2 regions of the Alkalihalobacillus sp. NPDC127517 genome follow, and region 2 is predicted to be linked to the other one. Evidence: predicted binding sites of a transcription regulator. Region 2 holds the regulator's gene; the other holds the start of a gene.
The links. Region 2 encodes LexA, which represses DNA repair genes until DNA is damaged. Its sites were predicted from a motif close to CGAACATATGTTCG; they were not measured.
Positions count from the first base shown of each region.

Region 1: ACQKKO_RS15765 (YolD-like family protein) is a predicted target of LexA. The motif match lies at 2,043-2,056, and genes of this name have one in related genera.

Region 1 covers NZ_JBNNQX010000011.1:95,762-99,189, reverse strand. The annotation lists gene ACQKKO_RS15775 (hypothetical protein) at 118-906, shown strand; gene ACQKKO_RS15770 (hypothetical protein) at 908-1,591, shown strand; gene ACQKKO_RS15765 (YolD-like family protein) at 1,634-2,002, opposite strand; gene ACQKKO_RS15760 (hypothetical protein) at 2,127-2,777, opposite strand; gene ACQKKO_RS15755 (helix-turn-helix domain-containing protein) at 3,087-3,281, opposite strand.
Region 2 covers NZ_JBNNQX010000010.1:130,599-134,026, reverse strand. The annotation lists gene ACQKKO_RS14980 (DUF896 domain-containing protein) at 1-96, opposite strand, end outside; gene ACQKKO_RS14975 (YneB family resolvase-like protein) at 183-860, opposite strand; gene ACQKKO_RS14970 (hypothetical protein) at 841-1,071, opposite strand; gene lexA (transcriptional repressor LexA) at 1,223-1,852, shown strand; gene ACQKKO_RS14960 (carbohydrate ABC transporter permease) at 2,059-2,946, opposite strand; gene ACQKKO_RS14955 (carbohydrate ABC transporter permease) at 2,933-3,428, opposite strand, start outside.

The sequences.
Region 1 (3,428 bases), on a different contig from region 2:
AAACTATAGAAGTACACACAAAATCATTTGCATTATCTCATTGTAAACCTATTAGTTATTTACTTTTTATTCACTTTATGTGATAAAATAATTACAAAAAACGAAGGAAGATGACTTATGAGAAAAACTAAAATTATGTATAGTCAAAAATTTTGGATTTCTACGTTGTTATTAACAGTAGTAGTTATTTCAATTTTGGTTTACAATAGTTTTTCTTTTATTCTGTCTAATTGGTTCACATTTCTAAACCTTACATTAGGAGTGTTGGGTACAGTAGCTACCTTGTATAATTATTGGAGGAAATTCAATCTTTGGGTTAATAAAATAATTATTATTCTTAGAAATTCTAATTCCACTTGGAACATAATTGCTAACTATGTAGGCAGCTTTGATGAAAGTGTTATAAGGGAAATTAAACGTAATTTTGATGCTATTGATGAAGTAGATGAAATAGAAATTGTAAGTGACAAAACTTTTAGAATTTATCTCAATGGTTTACCTTTATATTTTAGCTACTCAGATATGGAGGATGCAAATGGAGATTTAAAAGGTAATCTTACAGTGCGTATTAGAGATTTTCACGCCTCGTACGAAAAAGCTACAAGCCTTTTAAATGAAACAATAGTACCTATACTGGATAGAGTGAAAGAAATAACTGGTGCTAAAAATACAGATAACACTTACAAATTTACAATATCTTTTGGAGAGAAAAATCCTTTTGTAGGTTTGGCTGTTAAAAATGTTGATATGAAAACAATTTCTAATTTCTCATATAGTTATAATAGACCCGTTACTTTTGGCACAAGTTCTGTTACAATTAGTAACAAAAGTATAATATGTGTCACCAATTCACTCAGAGATTTCCAAAATTCAAGCGTGAATTTTTTGACCTTAGTGGGGGACTAATGTGAGAGCTTATCATTTTCTAGATGTAGAAAGTTTTTTAGACTTTACAAATCCAAATAGTCGTTATTCTTCTGATGACGATCAACTCCCTTTGGAAGGCAACGACCAACCAAGCAGTTTATTAACTTTGACAACTAAAGACTATTATGAAGGTTTTCAAAAATATGTAATAGTCCATGAAAAGTTAAAAAAGAAGTCCGGAAGAGCTTACGATCAAGAAATTTTATTTAAGCAATTTATTGAAAGTAAGAATATGAACGCTTATTATCATCCTGAGAAAAAGTTACTACTAGTTGAAGGTGATAAAGGCGGAGTTAATGGGTGGGTAAGACGTTTTAGTAAAGTATTTGGTGATAAATTCAGGGTTTCAAGATCAAATGTTGATTTTCCTTATCTAGTTAAACATTCTGAGAATGTTTGGGGAGGGTGGATAAGTGGTTTTAATGACGGTTCATTAAAAAGTGTTGCTCTTTTTGGTGATCATGTTAATTTAAATGAAGATTATAGTAGGCTAGAAGCAGCGGGGAAACTTAGTTCTTTGAACTGTGCTTTAACGTTTGAGAAGAAAAGTTATGATTTTACTATTACAGCTAATAAAACAGTAGTAATAATGCAAAATCAAACTTCAGAGCAGGACTTAGATCTATTAATGCATTTAAAACCTATACTTTATAAAGAAATTTAATATTGTTTCCATAATACTTAAAAGAGCTTAAAAGGCTCTTTTTTATATTACCTGGATACTTCTTAAGCAGTCTACTGCTATATATTCAATCTCCCCATCATCCATTTCCACTTTAATTTGCTTCTGATCTCTCGAAACAGATCCAATACAGCAAACCACGTTATGGTACTCCCAATCGCGCCAATAATTAATGACCACACTTTTTGTGTGATTTAATGCATCCATAACCACATAACCAATCTCCTGCAACTCATTTGGATCCAATTCATGCTTTTCTTTGCGGTAATCACGCTCATTTGATAGTCGAATAGCTTCTTTATGTTCCGGTAGCATCATCCGACTACCTTCCCAAGTCAGATTCCCTCTACGTAAGTACGTTTTATATTCTTCGATCTCTTCAAATGATGGCATCATAAACACTCCTGATCTGATATCTTGCTCTTATTATATGCGAATGAATGTTCGTATTACAACTAGAAAAAAGAACCTCTATTGGGAAAGAGGCTCAGATTTAACTTTATAATTCCTTAATTTGTTAAAAATCAATTTGAATATCAATGCTGCTACCGATAGAATTATAATTTTCGTCACTTGGGGCATCGATTAAAATACGTACCCATTCAACTTCGTTTGGATCAGAATTTTGCAACATATAGCGAATGCTTCCGCTTTTATTAACTGCTCCTAAAAATTCTCCACCAATATGATCGCTAGCCAGTAAATCAGGTTCTAACTGTTCGCCAGTGTTAGTTGTAATAGTTGCTTGGTCCATATAAAAATTAATATCTTCATCCTCTGTATTTGAGATTTCCATATCAATCTGAATAATACCAGTAGCTTCGAAGTCATAGTACTCCGCTAATTCCTCAGGCCATTCAACAACCTCGCTTACAGTAACCTGTGGAAACGAGAGAGTCATTGGTCCTGTTTCAATATCGACTGGATCTTCGCTTCTAGCCAACAGTTTTATAGTGCCATCCTCATTCGTTTCTCCAACTTGTGTTTCCCAATCGTTATCAGAGTCTGCTTCTATAATATTAGATTCTTCTGCAGCCTCATCTGTCTCAGCATCGGCAGTTATGTCTTCGGTTTCTGCGGGCTCGCTTGTTGTTGGTTCATCGCTATCACCACAGGCGGCCAAAGCTAATACACTTATTAGTCCTAACGATAATAATATCTTTTTCATGATGTAGTCCCCTTTAATTAAGTAATGAACACAGTTATTTATTATAAAAGTTTTAATGCTTTAGTCATACTCTTTCGACAAAAATAGACATTAATTATCTAAACATTTTCCTTACTGACTTATTAACTGCTCTATGTGCAGGCCTTGCTACCGTTCTCCTGGCAACTCGTTTATGGTAAGTGCCTTTGCTTACAGCCTTAGCATCGCCGAATAGTCTTAAGATCTTAAAAAAAGCTCTCATGGACTTCACCGCCTTTAGTAAGTAAATCGTACTATTTTCTACGGTGTGCGACAACATAAAGTTTCCAATTATAAATTTAACTTTTCAAGTCCCTTCTTAATTTTAACCTCGGTTTCTATCTTCGGTCTGTACTCTTCATCATTACACATCTTGGAAATGATGGTCCGATTAACACCTGATGCCTGAGCCATCTCTTGTTGCGAAATATTGTTCCTATCTAACATCTTACCGAATTCTGTTCGTTTCTTCCCCAATCCAAACATTCTCATCACCTCATCAAAAGCATTGACAAAGATTTGTTTTTTTATTCAGGGCAAAAAACGTGCATAGTGGACAAGCAGTGATCCATAGCCTTTATCAAAGGACAACAAGACGTCCTTACATTTAAAGGGGGCAAACACCTATGACAA
Region 2 (3,428 bases):
ATCTTTTTGCTCTTTTGCTTCAGAAAGAGTTAGTCCACTATCTTTTGCTTTTTTAGCAAGCTGATTAATACGATTTAATTTATCTTGGTGTAGCATGATGAACACTCACTTTCTAGATACAACTCAATTTGATCATTATGTTATCACGTAAGATAAAAACCTTCAACTTCACTGCTCAGAGGTTAATTGCTGGCATTAGACTCTACCTCTTTTTGTTTCATATACTCTTGATACCGGCGATGCACAGTTGCTTTTGACAAATTATATCCAAGCCCTTTTAATGTTGCAGAAATATCATAAAAAGCCAGTCCTCTTTCTCTTAAACGAATGATTTCTTGTAACGGAACATCCAAACGGTCTCGTCCGCCTCCGCCTAAGCTTGAAAAGTTCTGTTCAGGGTGGTAGCCATCTGCCATCGCTCGCTTCATCCCTCTACGGATCTTTAAATTATGAAGCTTTCTTTGATATTCCTCAACAATAGAAACAATACTTAAAACCATCTCATCAGCTTCTGATAGTTGCAACTGTTCATGATCCTGTAAAGTGAAGATATGGATACCAAATTTCTTTAGCTGATAGAGGAGTGCCATACGAGCATGTCCCCTAGCTAATCTTGTTTCGTCTTGTATTAATAAAATATCAAACGCTTTTTCTTTAGCTAGATCAAGAATCGTTAACATTTCTTCTCGATCAATTTCATACCCACTAGCTTTCTCTTTAATGGAACGAACAAGTGACCATTGCTTTTCTTTAACCATTGCGGCAAGTTCTTGCTCTTGTCTTTCAAGTGATGTTTGCTGCTCTTCTTTTTCCGTACTTACTCTACTATAAATAATGACCCTATTTGTCCGTTTTTCCATCACTTTTTACTCCATTACTAAATTTATACGCGTAATCCACATTTGCTGCTGGTACCCTTTCTACAACATTATCATATTGTTCGTCAACACGATCAACAATTTGCTGATCCATTTGGTCATTTGGAAGTAAAATCGTTATATACATAAGGCCTAATGTAATGATGGCTGCTCCAAGTAAAAAGAATTCCTGTCCTGTCCATTTCTTACTCATATCGCTCACCTCTAATAGAATGTTTGTTCGCCTTTTATATTAAAGGGAACATTCGTTTGTGTCAACTATCTTTTCAGAACTTATGTTTGCGTTACATATGTTCGTATGGTAGGATTTAAATACAAAGGAAACGTTAGAGGAGTGTAATAGAATGACAAAGCTTTCTAAACGTCAGGAAGAAATTCTTGGATTTATAAAAGTAGAAGTCCGCAAAAAAGGTTATCCACCTTCTGTACGTGAAATCGGCGAAGCAGTTGGGCTCGCATCAAGTTCTACAGTTCATGGTCATTTATCAAGACTTGAGAAAAAAGGCTACATCCGTCGCGATCCTACTAAACCTAGAGCAATTGAAGTACTAGATTTAGAAGAAATGGTAGGGGCTAGCGAAAATCCTAAGCGTCAAGCAAGCTATGCACCCATCATCGGTAAGGTTACCGCTGGTCTTCCTATTACTGCGATTGAAAGTATTGAAGATTACTTGCCTCTTCCAGAGCATATGACGGCTGATGACAATACATATGTGTTAGTAATTGAAGGGGAAAGTATGATTGAGGCTGGAATCTACGATGGTGACATGGTGATTGTTAGACAGCAGCAGACTGCTAATAACGGAGACATTATCGTTGCCATGACAGATGAAAATGAAGCAACGGTTAAACGCTTCTTTAAGGAAAAAGATCGAATTCGACTTCAACCTGAGAATGCATCAATGGAACCGATCATTCTTTCATCTGTTACGATTTTAGGAAAAGTGATTGGTGTCTTTCGGACGATTCATTAATTTTCTCATTAAACAAGCTGACCTCACTAGTCAGCTTGTTTTTTTGTCCTTGCCTCTTATTTTAGAAACGTTATATAATACGGTACGTGAAATTTTATTATTACTTGTTCTATCAGACAAGATGTTTTATTTGCTTATCCAATTCTTTAAAGACATGTAGCCAGGTTCTCCATTTGGAAAACCTGGCTCCTTGATTTGTATAGGGTTTACCCTTTCACACCTGTTAATGCAATTCCCTCAATGATTTGTCGTTGGGCAAATACATAAATGACGAGAACCGGAATAACAGAAATGGTTGCTCCTGCCATCATAAGTGGCCAGTTTGTCACATATAGTCCTTTAAATGTTGCTAGTAATAACGGTACCGTATATAAATCCTGATCACTTAAAAAGACTAACGGCTGGATAAAGTTGTTCCATATCCCGATAAACGAGAAGATCCCGAATGCTGCTAGAGCCGGTCTTACAAGTGGCAGAATGATTTTCCAATAAATATAAAGCGGGTTTGCTCCGTCCATAACAGCTGCTTCTTCCATCTCTTTTGGAATCCCCATAATAAATTGTCTGAGCAGGAAAACGCCAAAAGCGTTAAATAAAGCATTTGGTACGAGAATGGATAGGTGACTGTTCACCCAGCCGATCGTATCCATAATGATATATAAAGGGATTAGAGTCACTTGCATTGGAACCATCATGGTTGCTAGAAATGCGACAAATAAAAAGCGAGATCCTGGAAACTTAATCTTTGCAAATGCATATGCAGCCATTGAGCATGTGAGCAACTGACTAAATACAACAACAAATGAAATATAAAAGCTATTAAAATAAGCTCGACCAAACGGCATCGCACTTAATGAATCTGTGATATTACTCCACATAAATGGATCTGGAATCCAGACAGGTGGAACGGCAAAGATTTGCTCAAATGATTTTAAGCTACTTAATGCCATCCAAATAAATGGACCTGCCATCAAAAGTGATCCAATAATCAATGCAAGGTGGAGGACGATTTGAGATGGTCGTATTTTAGATTTCTTTATTTGACGCACTTGTTTTGGTGGTTGTTGTTCAATCGTTGTTTTACCTTCCTCCATCTTCATAGTGCACCCACTTTCTTGAGACTGAAAATTGAATCAGTGTGAACATCAGGATAATCATAAACAGTACCATAGCTGAAGCTGTACTTGGACCAAAAGCCGTCCGTCCAAAAGCCGTCTCATAAATATGATAAACAAGTGTATAACTCGCCTTACCTGGGCCCCCCTGAGTCATAACATAGGCTTGGTCGAATACTTGAAAGGAGCCAATTACTGACATAATGGCAACAAAAAACGTTGTTGGCGAGAGTAGTGGAAAGGTAATATGCAAGAATTTTTGAATCGATGACGCACCATCAATATCAGCTGCTTCGTAATAGCTACGAGAGATCCCTTGTAGTCCTGCTAAGAAAATAACCATGTTTGTTCCAAGTCCCCACCAAATACTTAAGCCTGCAATTGAGGGTAGAACTAAATTTCGATCCGTAAGCCAATTCGGCCCGTCAATTCCAATCATCGCTAGAAGCTGGTTAATGAGT